Regions from separate parts of the Streptomyces sp. NBC_00377 genome, predicted to be linked through region 1. Evidence: riboswitches for the same ligand, from Rfam matches in the RefSeq annotation. Region 1 holds a riboswitch; each other region holds the start of a gene.
What was found. Region 1 has a riboswitch for cyclic di-AMP ahead of OHS71_RS17550 (transglycosylase SLT domain-containing protein). Riboswitches for the same ligand answer to the same signal wherever they lie in the genome.
Positions count from the first base shown of each region.

Region 2: it holds a riboswitch for cyclic di-AMP, as region 1 does, so the genes downstream of both, OHS71_RS06575 (M23 family metallopeptidase) here and OHS71_RS17550 (transglycosylase SLT domain-containing protein) in region 1, are expected to answer to the same signal.
Region 3: it holds a riboswitch for cyclic di-AMP, as region 1 does, so the genes downstream of both, OHS71_RS24305 (transglycosylase family protein) here and OHS71_RS17550 (transglycosylase SLT domain-containing protein) in region 1, are expected to answer to the same signal.

Region 1 covers NZ_CP107958.1:3,900,029-3,904,201, reverse strand. Annotated here, with positions in the region: gene OHS71_RS17560 (GNAT family N-acetyltransferase) at 1-129, opposite strand, end outside; gene OHS71_RS17555 (HAD family hydrolase) at 648-1,472, shown strand; gene OHS71_RS17550 (transglycosylase SLT domain-containing protein) at 1,550-2,023, opposite strand; cyclic di-AMP (ydaO/yuaA leader) riboswitch at 2,027-2,238, opposite strand; gene OHS71_RS17545 (polyprenyl synthetase family protein) at 2,944-3,954, shown strand.
Region 2 covers NZ_CP107958.1:1,486,704-1,490,876, forward strand. Annotated here, with positions in the region: gene OHS71_RS06565 (SGNH/GDSL hydrolase family protein) at 1-581, opposite strand, end outside; gene OHS71_RS06570 (DUF6250 domain-containing protein) at 708-1,439, opposite strand; gene OHS71_RS06575 (M23 family metallopeptidase) at 1,758-2,723, opposite strand; cyclic di-AMP (ydaO/yuaA leader) riboswitch at 2,728-2,906, opposite strand; gene OHS71_RS06580 (alpha-galactosidase) at 3,191-4,173, opposite strand, start outside.
Region 3 covers NZ_CP107958.1:5,417,600-5,421,772, reverse strand. Annotated here, with positions in the region: gene eno (phosphopyruvate hydratase) at 1-1,176, opposite strand, end outside; gene OHS71_RS24305 (transglycosylase family protein) at 1,549-2,256, opposite strand; cyclic di-AMP (ydaO/yuaA leader) riboswitch at 2,260-2,446, opposite strand; gene OHS71_RS24300 (transglycosylase family protein) at 2,652-3,686, opposite strand; gene OHS71_RS24295 (cytochrome P450 family protein) at 3,891-4,173, opposite strand, start outside.

The sequences.
Region 1 (4,173 bases):
CGGCCGTACCGGGCCCGCGGCGTCGGTGAACTCCGGTTCCATGAAGGGGTTTCGCGGAAGCGCCGACGCGGCACGCAGCGCGCGCCACCGCTCCCTCTCCCCCTCGCCGAGGTCCTGCGGCCTCAGCACACGAATGCGCCCACTGCTCAACCTGACCCCCCGATCAAGTCCCCCCTGGACACCTGGACGGTACCGCTCCACCTGTCATCGCGGTAGGTAGCATCCCAAGTTGTTGCCAACCGGTGCAGAGGCCGTCAACCATCCGCTACCCGGCGATGTGGCGGCAAGCCGTTCCCCCGGGTCGGGCAACCGCCGGTTCGCCGTCAGCGGGCCGTGATAAACCCGCCGTCGTCCCCAGTCGGCCCGCCACCGACCCGCGATCGCCCCGCCGGTCCCCGGCCGGTCCGGCCATCGGCTCCCGGCCGGTCCCACCGTCTTCCGCAACCGGCAACCGGCAACCGGCAACCGGCAACCGGTGGCCGCAGCCGCAGCCGCAGCCGCAGCCGCAGCCGCAGTCAGTCTTCAGCCAGTCGTCCGGCAGTCGTACAAAGCCAGTCCTGCAAGGGGAGTTGGCAGAACCGGACAGGACATGACCGTCGTCCGGTTCGCGTCGAACCCGAGGGGTGTGGGATCCGTATTCTCTGATCATGGCCGCACCCACCGCATATGCCGCGCGCACCGCGTACTCCCTCATCGCCACCGACCTGGACGGAACGCTGCTCCGCGGCGACGACACCTTCTCGGACCGGTCGCTCGACGCGCTCGCGCGGGTGGTGCACTCCGGCGCACGCCACCTGGTGGTGACAGGACGGCCCGCGCCCCGGGTGCGCCCACTGCTCGACCGGCTGCACAGCAGGGGGCTCGCGGTGTGCGGGCAGGGCGCGCAGTTGTACGACGTCGGCGCGGACCGTCTGCTGTGGTCGGTCACCCTGGACCGGGAGCTGGCCGAGACCGCGCTCGGCAAGATCGAGGCCGAGGTCGGGCAGCTCTACGCGGCCGTCGACCAGGACGGTGTCGACGGGCTGACGCTCATCGAGCCGGGCTACCGCATGCCGCACCCGACGCTGCCCGCCCTGCGCGTCGGGCGGCGCGACGACCTGTGGTGCGAGCCGATCAGCAAGGTGCTGCTGCGCCACCCGAGCCTGTCGGACGACGAGTTGGCGGCCACGGCCCGTTCGGTGGTCGGTTCGCTGGCCACCGTCACCATGTCAGGGCCGGGCACGGTCGAACTCCAGCCCTGCGGGATCACCAAGGCGACGGGTCTGGCCCTGGCGGCCGAGGTCCTGGGGCTGCGGCCCGAGGACACCCTCGCCTTCGGGGACATGCCCAATGACATCCCGATGTTCGACTGGGCGGCCCGCGGAGTCGCCATGGCCAACGCCCATCCCGAGCTGAAGGCGGTGGCCGACGAGGTGACGACGTCGAACGAGGACGACGGCGTGGCCGTCGTCCTCGAACGACTGTTTCCGTGAACGGGGCGGTCCGTACCGGCTGAAGCGGTCAGTCCCTGTGGAACCGTCCGTGCCGACGGGCCGTACCGACGGGAAGGTCAGTACGCGCCGAACACGTTGTCGATCGAGCCGTACCGCGCGGCCGCGTAGTTGCACGCGGCGGTGATGTTCGCGACCGGGTCGTACGAGTCCCAGGACGTGCCCTCGACGTGGTAGGCGCGGAAGGTCGGGTCGATGACCTGGAGCAGCCCCTTGGACGGGATGCCCGCGGCCGCGTTGGAGTCCCAGAGGTTGATGGCCTGGGGGTTGCCCGAGGACTCGCGGATGACGTTGCGGTAGATGCCGTTGTACGTCCCCGGGATGCCGTGCTGCCCCATGACCTGGAGGGAGGCGCGGATCCAGCCGTCGAGGTTGTTGGCGTAGCCGAGGCTGGAGGCGGTGGTGACGGTCGGCGTCGCCGCGGAGGCGCTGGTCGCGCCGATGAGCGGGAGGGCGAGCACGGCCGCGCCGGTGACGGCGACGGTGAGCGTGCGGACGAGACGGTTGCGGCGCGGCTGAGCGGCAGCGGGCATGACGAATTTCCTCTCCGGCGCCTGCGAGGTGAGCTGTCGGGTTCGGGCGGGAGCTGCCCGGTCGCCTCCTGACGGACGCGACTTCACCCCGAGCCGTACCGGCTGTGCGAAACGTCTGAATTATCCGAGACGTCCCGACTTCCGGTTCGGCGGCTTACCTGGTTCCCCCGCTCCTGCCGAGCGTTCTGGATGGGTGGTTCGGGCGGCGGCAGGATTCGGCGTTCCGCCCGACAGGCCGGGAACGTATGCGAGAGCACATGTCCGGAACAAGTACCGGATTCACAGATGACCCCTATTGACCTTGGTCTGTGACCTATGGGGTGCTTGATCCTTTGTTGGTGCAAAGCTTCAACTCGCTTGGGGAGTGCGGAGAATCGGTGAAGGGTGATCTTCCGGTGGGCCACTGTGCGGAGTGAGCCAACTCACCAGCGTTCACAAGACTGGCTAATCGGGCATTAGGTCCAACTCATCGTTAAAGCACCGGCGGTGGGTGCCAGGTGGGAAGCGGGGTGCAGGGCCGGTACGCAGGGGGCCTCGGGGAGGGTGTCCCGAAAGATCCCCAAGGGTCCCGGAGAGTCCCCTGGGGTCCCGAAGGGTCCCGAAGGGGAGGCCGTGATCATCGTCACGCGGAAGGGGAGGGCCGCCCCGCCGGAGTGGTGGCACCCTCGGCGCGGGACATGAATCAACACATCCCGGCAATTCTATTGATGTCCGCTCATCTGAGCTGATCAAAAACATATCGGGTGTGATCCGATACCGCCTGGCCTGCGTGGCACCTCCGGGGCGGGCCATTCGAGCCCGGCGGACGTGGGGGCTATCGGTGATCGAAACGTGACCGGATACGCTGACTTGAGTGATGGCAGAGACCTATCGACAAACCGCGTAATCGCCAGTAGACACCAGCAGACAGGAGACCCCTCGTGACCGTCGTCGGGCCGTTCGGGCTGAGCGTGCGGGACCAGGCTCTGGAAGCCGATGTCCAGGCCGGATTGACGGCTGTCGAGGAAGGCTTGCTCGAGGCCACCAAGAGTGCGGTCCCGTTCATCACGGAGGCCGCCCAGCACCTCGTACGAGCGGGCGGGAAGCGGTTCCGGCCGCTGCTCGTGGTGCTCGCGTCGCAGTTCGGGGACCCCTACGCGCCGGGTGTCGTGCCCTCGGCCGTCGTGGTGGAGCTGACCCACCTGGCCACGCTGTACCACGACGACGTGATGGACGAGGCCGCCGTGCGGCGCGGGGTGTCCAGCGCGAACAGCCGCTGGGGGAACTCCGTCGCCGTCCTGACCGGCGATTTCCTCTTCGCGCGTGCCTCCCACATCCTGGCCGACCTCGGGCCGGAGGCGGTGCGGGTGCAGGCGGAGGCGTTCGAGCGGCTGGTCACCGGCCAGATCCTGGAGACCGCGGGTCCCACGGACGGGCGGGACCCGGTCGATCACTACCTCGACGTGCTCGGCGGCAAGACGGGCTCGCTGGTGGCGGTGGCCTGCCGCTTCGGGGCGATGATGTCGGGCGCCGACGAGACGGTCGTCGACGTGCTGACGCAGTACGGAGAGCGGCTCGGCGTCGCCTTCCAGCTGGCGGACGACGTCCTGGACATCGCGTCCGACTCCCACGAGTCGGGCAAGACGCCGGGGACGGACCTGCGCGAGGGCGTTCCCACGCTGCCCGTGCTGCGGCTGCGGGAGCGGGCGGCACGCCTGTCCCTGCCCGAGGACATCGCCTTGTGCGAGCTGCTGGACTCCGACCTGAGCGACGACGCCCGGCACACCGAGGCGCTGGAGGCGCTGCGGGCCCACCCGGCGCTCGAGCAGGCCCGCCGGGACACCGTGCGGTACGCGAAGGAAGCCCGCTCCGCGTTGGCGCCGCTGCGGGAGTGCGACGCCAAGGCGGCGCTGATGGAACTCTGCGACGCGGTGGTCCACCGGGCGGGGTGACCCCCGCCGTCCCGGCCTGACGCCCCGGCACCCGTCGGTGCCGGGCGAGCCCTGCCCCTCCGGGCCGGCCCCCTCTGACATCCGTCGGTGCGGGGCGGCCCTTGCCCCCCCCTCCGGGCCGGCGGCCGCTGACACCCGTCCGTGCCGGGTGACCCCTGACGACCCGCCCCTCCGGGCCGGCGGCCGCTGACACCCGTCGGTGCCGGGTGACCCCTGACG
Region 2 (4,173 bases), 2.4 Mb from region 1:
ACCTCGAGGCCGAGGACCTGTCCGGCACGCAGCGCCACGCGCGTGTGCCCCTCCGGGGAGAGGTGCAGCCGGTCGCCGTCCCAGGCCCTGCGGTCCTGGACGGACTTCAGGGACCACAGGTCGAGCACCGGGCAGCCGTACCGGTCGGCGACGGCGCGGACATGTCCGTTGTACGTGGCGATCTTGCCCCGCAGATGCTTGAGCACGGGGATGCCACGGGTGTCGAAGCCGGTCGTCACCATGACGGTGCCGGCCACGGCGGTCAGGGCCGAGATCGCGCGCTCGAAACGCTCGGCGACCTCGTCCGGGTCGGTTCCGGGACGGAGGATGTCGTTGCCGCCCGCACAGAAGGAGACCAGGTCCGGGGCGAGTTCAACCGCCCGGGTGAGCTGGTCCTCCATGATCTGGTCGAGCAGCTTTCCGCGGACCGCGAGGTTGGTGTAGTTGAAGTCGCCCTCGGGCCGCCGGTCCGCGAGGAGTACCGCGAACCGGTCCGCCCAGCCGACCAACGCCCCATCGGGGCCGGGGTCGCCGACGCCCTCGGTGAAGCTGTCCCCCACCGCCACGTACGACCCGATCACTGATCTGATGTCACTCTTCGAATCGTCTGCCACAGCGGTTCATCATTCACCTTCGAATGTGACCTACGCGATCGTAGGAAGGAGTTGACGGGCGGTGAGATAAGACACCCTTAAAGGATTTGCCAATCAGGGAATAAGGGACCATGCGCGGAAGTCGTTGATCCGGAAATGGCTCCAGGTGGTGCGGAAGGCGAAGTGCCCGCCCGTGTACGGCTCCGGGTCGGTGTAGTCGAAGACGAGCCGGCCGTTGTTCCACCAGCGGACGACCGGGCCGTCGGAGACGATCCGGACGTGGTTCGGCTCGTTCGCGACGAGCAGCGGCTCGGTGTAGTCGTAGATCAGCGGTCGGATCCCCGCCTCGCCGACGTAGCGGCGCAGCCGGGTCGTGGTGTTGGTGTTGGCGCCGTAGCCGGCGTAGTACGTCCTGAGGTGGTCGTACTCGGCGAGGGCTCCGCCGCGCGGGGTGGCGAAGAGATCCTCCGGGGAGCGGACGTCGACGGCGTTCCAGAAGTTGTTGAGGTCGGAGACGCGGTCGTTGGCCCCGCCGGCGGAGACCGGCGTGGCGACGTACTCGATGACGTACGGTCCGCGCAGCGGCTGCTTGAACCAGATGGTCGCCCCTGCGGGCACGTCGACCTCCAGGGCGCCCCGGGAGGCGGTGACCGTCCCGCCCCTCTCCAGTTCGACGGCCCACTGGCGCAGGCCGTGCCGGAAGTCGTCGTGGGCGATCGGGCGACGGTGGCGGGACGGACGGGGCCAGGCGCTCGCGGCGGCGGCGCTCGCGGCGCCCGCGGGCGCGACGGCGGCCAGGGTGGATCCGGCTGCGAGGGTCACGAATGCCCTCCGGGTGGTCGTCATGCCGGTCGGCTCCTTTGATGGAAAGCGCTTGCTCCTCGACGGAGACCACTGTGTCCCCACCCCGCCCGCCTGTCGATGGGGCGAAAAGGACCGCCACGAGAACGCAACAGAACGATCAGCGTCGCGCAGACCCGTCATCGACCGCCGCGTCGGGCGGTGCCTCATCCCGACCCGCCGGACCCAGACCCGGATCCGAGCCGCCGGACCCAGACCCGGATCTGGATCTGGTCCCGGACACGCCGAAGGCCGGACCCGGGAACGGCGTGTTCCACGGGTCCGGCCTTCGGCCGCGCGTCAGGCGGTGGGTCGTCGCGGGGGTCAGCCGACGGAGACCCCGTGCGAACGGAGGTAGGCGAGCGGGTCCACGTCGGAGCCGTAGTCCGGCCCGGTCCGGATCTCGAAGTGCAGGTGCGGGCCGGTCACGTTGCCGGTCGCACCGGAGAGGCCGACCTGCTGGCCCGGGGTCACGGTCTGGCCGGCGGAGACGGAGAGCTGCGACAGGTGGGCGTACTGGGCGTAGTAGCCGTCGGCGAGCCTGATGACGACCTGGTTGCCGTACGCGCCGCCCCAGCCCGCGGAGACGACGGTGCCCGCGCCCACGGCCTTGAGGGAGGTACCGGTCGGCACGACGAAGTCGGTGCCGGTGTGGTAGCCGCTGGACCACATGCTGCCGGCGGTGTGGTACGCGGTGCCGACGGTGGCGCCCGCCACCGGCAGGACGTAACCGCTGGAATCGGCGCTGTTGCCGCCGCTGCTGCTCTCGACGGCCCGGGTGACCGCCTTCGAGGAGGACGAGCCGGACGACGAGGAGGGCGACGCCTTGCTGCCGGACGTCTTCGACGAGGAGGACGACTTCGAGGACGAGCCGGACGACGAGCCGGAGCCGCCGGTCGTGGCGGCCTTCCTGCCGATCGAGAGCTTCAGTCCGGGGTGGATCAGCGACGGGTCGCTGCCGACGGCCTGCCGGTTGTCCTGGTACAGCTTCTGCCAGCCGCCGCTGACGTTCTGCTCGTCGGCGATCTTCGAGAGATAGTCGCCGGACCGCACGGTGTAGGTCTTGGCGCTGGTGGCGTTGGCCGCCTTCTGCGCCACCGGCACGGACTGCACGGCCTTCTCCGGAACGGCCTGGGAAGCCGACTGCGCGACGGACTGCGTGGGCGCCGCATGGGCACCACTGGCGCCCATGAGCGGAAGGGCGAGCGCGGCGCCGCCAGTTCCGGCGACGGCTATGGAGCGGGTGAGGCGCTGAGCCTTGGGACGGCGGTGCTTACCCTTCGCGGGCATGGCGAATTCCTCTCCGGCGCCTGCGAGGTGAGCTGTCGGGTGCGGACTGGAGATGCCCGGCCGCGCCGAGGCGCGGCTTTACCCCAAAGCCTGTTCCGGAGACCGGAACAGGCAGTACTGCCTGTGGGTCCCCCGCTCCTGCCATGCACGGGTGAGTGTGCGGGATCCGGGCGGTGGCAGGATTCGGCGTCCGTCCGGATTGGTGTGGAACGTAAGCGACTCGGACGCACAGGGACAAGCAGAGGTTGCACGGTTCACGCGTTTCGCTTGATCCTCGGTGGGAATCCCCGGTCACACTCCGTTGAAGAAGACACTCGCGTACCACCAACCACCCATGAATGCCCGCGCATTACGTGAACATGACCGACGACGCACGGTCACGAATATGACGCTGCTCACGTGACGGTTCTCCAGGTTCCGTCATTTCAGAGCGAGTTGTAACGAAGGAACTAATTCGGGCAGATGCCTCAGATGCGACGCAGACGGATAACCGTCGCATCGAGGTCGCTCCGCAGTCCCACCCGCAGCCCGTGATGCAGCAGGACCGCACCCCGGTGGACTTCACCCGTTTCACGGCATTCATACGACGCTGCCGGGTCGAGTCCGCGCAGCCTCAGCGCCGGCACCGGTTCGCCGAACCGCTGCGCCTGGAGCCAGGCGAGGACGACGCACTCGTCGCCGCGCACGTACTGGACGGCGCTCAGGCCGCCCGCCGGGGGCCGCAGCCGGTAGAGGTCGCCATGCTGCACGAGGGGCCGGATCTCCTTGTAGAGCTCCACCCACCCGCGCGCCTCGGCGAGCTCCTCCTCACTCCACTCGGAGAGATCTCCGCCGACGCCGAGCACCCCGGCCATGGCACTGACGAACCGGAAGCGCAGCGAGCTGACCCTGCCGTTGAGCTGCGTGTTGGGGCTGTCGGTGACCCAGGCCGCCATGACCCGGGCGGGGTGGATCTGGCTGAAGCCGTGCTGGATGTCGAGCCGGTCGAGCGGATCGGTGTTGTCGGAGGTCCACACCTGGTCGGTGCGGCTCATGATCCCCAGGTCGATGCGGCCGCCGCCGCCCGAGCAGGACTCGAAGGCCACCCCGGGATGCGCGGCCCGCAGCCGGTCCAGAAGGCCGTACAGGGCACGCACGTGGTCGACCCACAGACGCTGCGGGTAGGGGTCGTCCGGCCAGCCCGCGTCGGTGAAGCAGCGGTTGAAGTCCCACTTCACATAGTCGACGGGCGCGCTGGAGAGGAGCCCGTGAAGCTGCTCCCAGAGATACTCCTGGACGTCCTCACGCGCAAGATTCAGTACGAGCTGATTGCGGAACTCCGTACGCTTTCGTCCGGATTGGAACTGCACCCAGTCGGGGTGGGCCCGGTACAGCTCGCTGTCCGGGTTGACCATCTCCGGCTCGACCCAGATGCCGAACTGCATGCCGAGGGCGTGCACCTGGTCGGCCA
Region 3 (4,173 bases), 1.5 Mb from region 1:
CGGGGCGCCGGTCTTGATCTGACCGCAGTTCACCGCGACGGCGAGGTCGGCGATGGTGACGTCCTCGGTCTCGCCGGAGCGGTGGGACATCATGCACTTGAAGCCGTTGCGCTGGGCCATCTCGACGGCGTCCAGCGTCTCGGTCAGCGAGCCGATCTGGTTGACCTTGACGAGCAGGGCGTTCGCGGAGCCCTCCTCGATGCCGCGGGCGAGGCGCTCGGGGTTGGTGACGAAGAGGTCGTCGCCCACGATCTGGACCTTGTCGCCCAGCTTCTTGGTGATGACGTTCCAGCCGGCCCAGTCGTCCTCGTACAGCGGGTCCTCGATGGAGACGAGCGGGTACGCGGAGACGAGCTCCTCGTAGTACTCGGTCATCTCGGCGGCCGAGCGGGACTTGCCCTCGAACTCGTACTTGCCGTCCTTGTAGAACTCGGACGCGGCGACGTCGAGGGCGAGCGCGATCTGCTCGCCGGGGACGTAGCCGGCCTGCTTGATGGCCTCGAGGATGAGGTCGAGCGCGGCGCGGTTGGACTCCAGGTTCGGGGCGAAGCCGCCCTCGTCGCCGAGGCCGGTGGACAGGCCCTTGGTCTTCAGCACCTTCTTGAGGGTGTGGTAGACCTCGGCGCCCCAGCGCAGGGCCTCGGAGAAGGACTCCGCGCCGATGGGGGCGATCATGAACTCCTGGATGTCCACGTTGGAGTCGGCGTGCGAGCCGCCGTTCAGGATGTTCATCATCGGGACGGGCAGCAGGTGTGCGTTCGGGCCGCCCAGGTAGCGGAACAGCGGCAGGTCGCTGGCCTCGGAGGCGGCGTGGGCGACGGCGAGCGAGACGCCGAGGATGGCGTTGGCGCCGAGCGAGCCCTTGTTGTCGGTCGCGTCCAGGTCGAACATCGCCTGGTCGATCAGGCGCTGCTCCGTGGCGTCGTAGCCGACGAGCTCCGGGCCGATCTGCTCGATGACGGCGAGGACGGCCTTCTCGACACCCTTGCCGTGGTAGCGGTTGGGGTCACCGTCGCGGAGCTCGATGGCCTCGAAGGCACCGGTGGAGGCGCCGGACGGAACGGCGGCACGACCCGTGCTGCCGTCGTCGAGGCCGACCTCGACCTCGACCGTGGGGTTGCCTCGGGAGTCCAGGATTTCCCGGGCTACGACGACGTCGATGGACGGCACGAGCATCTCCTTCTTGGGATGTGACGCTGGTTGTGCGGGGCTCACGGGCCTTGACGCGCCCTTGCTGAGCCCTGCGACTAGAGCCTAACCGCCCCGGGGCCGTCGGCAGCCGACCGACCGTCCCGTGGACAGACAGACGGTACCTATTGTTTCCGCCCGGAACAAAGGGGGTGGCCGGTAAAGGACGGCAGGAAGTCGCCGACAGGCGGAAGAGACGCCCCTGAAGGGACGCAGGCAAAGAGAAACCCCGCTCCGGTGCGTACGGGGGAACACGCACCGGAGCGGGGAGCCCGTGGGGACGGGGGGATGACCCTCACGAGGTCGTCAGTGTGCCGACCCCGGATATGAGGGCGCTGTGGCTTCTCGGGGAGCCAGGTGTCACTTCAGGTGCAGCTGCTGGCCCGGGTAGATCAGGTCGGCGTCCGCGACGATGTCCTTGTTCAGCTTGAACAGCTTCTCCCAGCCGCCCTTGACCTTGTGCTTCTCGGCGATGGAGCTGAGGGTGTCGCCCTTGACGACCTTGTACTCGCCGTCGCCCTTCTTGACCTTCTTGCCGGTCGGGGTGGTGACCGTCTTGGAGGCGGCCGGGCGGTCGGCCGAGCGGGAGGAGCTCTGCTTCTCGGTCGAGCGGGTGGTGCTGCCGCTGTCCGAGGAGCTGGAGGAACCGGACGAGCCGGAGGAGCCGGTGTCCGAGGAGCCGCCGCCGTTGTAGGCGGCGCCGGACAGGCCGGTGCCGCAGACGGGCCAGGCGCCCTTGCCCTGGCCGGCGAGAACCTTCTCGCCGATGGCTATCTGCTGGGACTTGGAGGCCTGGTTGGCCTGCGCGGCGTACTGGGTGCCGCCGTACGCGGCCCAGGTGGAGGCGGAGAATTGCAGACCGCCGTAGTAGCCGTTGCCGGTGTTGATGGACCAGTTGCCGCCGGACTCGCACTGGGCGACCGCGTCCCACTCGGAGGCGGTGGCGGCGGAGGCGTTGCCGGCCGCCATGAGCGGGGCGGCGATGGCGACACCGGTGACGCCGGCGAGCGTGGCGACGCGGGTGGCCTTGGAGGGACGGCGGTGCTTGCCCTTACCGGAAAACAGCATGGTGGATCCCCTCACCGACGCCTGCGAGGTGAGCTGTCGGGTTCGGGCCGTGTGAGTTGCCCGGCCACTCCTCGTCCGCCGGAGCACTGCTCCGTGGGAGGTGTGGCTTCACCCCGAGCCGTTCCGGTCGACCACCCCGGCCCGGCACTTACCTTGGGTCCCCCGCTCCTGCCTACGGCGCTTGACGCGACGACTGTTCCCGTACCGCCGCTGGCAGGATTCGGCGTTGCGACGGTCGGGGCTCGGGTTGCCGAGCGGCCTCGACCGTAGACACGCGATCGACGGAATTTCAAAGACGATCAGGGCTTCTGAGACTCATCCCACACTTTCACCAAACCGGACATTCGGCGCGAAGCGTGACGTGAACTCCCGCTGTTTTTCTTGGGCTTTGCGCCCTATTCCACCCCTGTGTCGAGGGTCTGACCGGGGGCGATGTCGCTCGGGTCGGCCCCGATGAGGTCCCTGTTCTCGTCATACAGGGCGCGCCATCCCCCGTCGAGGTCAAGGGAGTCGGCGATGGACTCCAGGGAGTCGCCCTCCTGGACGAGATAGGTGGCCGCGGCGTGCCGGCCGCCGGACGCGGCGGTGGCGCCGTCCACGGCAGCGCCGGTCGCGCTCTTGGGCGCGGCCTCGTCGGCGGTGGCGCCGCGATGGCGGCCGGAAGTGAGGGAGCCGGTGTCGACGAGACTCCAGGAGCCCGCCGCCTGCCCGGAATTGTCCGAGTCGTCCACTTCGGGAGACGCCGTGACCGAGCCGCCGCCCGCCTGCGCGCCACCCTTGCCGTGGGCACTCGCGGACCCGCCGGCCGTGCCGGACCCTCCGGGAGCGGCGGAGGAAGAGGACGAAGGGGAGGAAGCGGATGCCGAGGGTGAACTGGGGGAATCGGCGGACGAGTCGGACTTACCCGACGATCCGGCCGAGGCGCCGTCATCGCTCGACGAGCCCGAGGAGCCCGACAACCCCCGGGACAGGTCGGACAATCCGGAAGACCCGGATGAGTCGGACGAGCCCGACGAGCCGTTCGCCACGCCGGTGTCCACGCTCAGCGCGCCGTTCTCCTTGGTGAGCCCGGAGGTCAGCCCGCAGGTGCCCCACGCACCGATGCCCTGCGCCGCCAGCACCTTCTGCGCCACGGCGATCTGCTGGTTGCGGCTGGCCAGGTCGGGGCTCGCCGCGTAGTCGAGGCCGCCGTACGTCTCCCAGTCCTTCTGGGTCAGGCTCAGGCCGCCGAACGCGCCGTCGCCCTGGTCGGCGCTCCACGAGCCACCGGTCTCGCACTGCGCCACCTTGTCCCACACCGTGCCGTCGGCGGCGCTCGCGCCGGAGGCGGCGAGCAGCGGGATGGCGATGGCGGAGCCCGTCACTCCGGCCGCGACAAGGAGAGCCGGGGCCTGGCGGGGGCGACGGTGACGACCGTTCCCGGAGAGCATGCGAGGGGCCTTTCTCTGGACAGCACTGACCGGCGCGGCGGGTTGGACCGATGCGTCGCACCGACGAGTGAACGTATCGGCAGACGATCACTTGTCACAAGTTAATGCCGCGCAGATCACGTGAAGATCACAGAGTTGAGGGTCGGTCACCTTTCTTCCGCCGAACGGTCACACTCCGCCCGACATCCGGTCGGAAAGCGTCGTTCATGAGCCGGAACGCACCGGAGTGAACTCCACCGGAAGGGTCCGCAGGCCGCGCATGATGAGCCCGCCGCGCCACCTCAACTCGCCCGGATCCACGGCCAGTCGGAGGTCGGGCAGCCGGGTGAGGAGGGTGGCCAGCGCGGTCTGGCCCTCCAACCGGGCCAGCGGCGCCCCCAGGCAGTAGTGGATGCCGTGGCCGTAGCCGAGATGCTGGTTGTCGCGGCGGGAGAGGTCGAGGGTGTCGGGGTCCCGGAAGCGGGCCGGATCACGGTCGGCGGCCGCG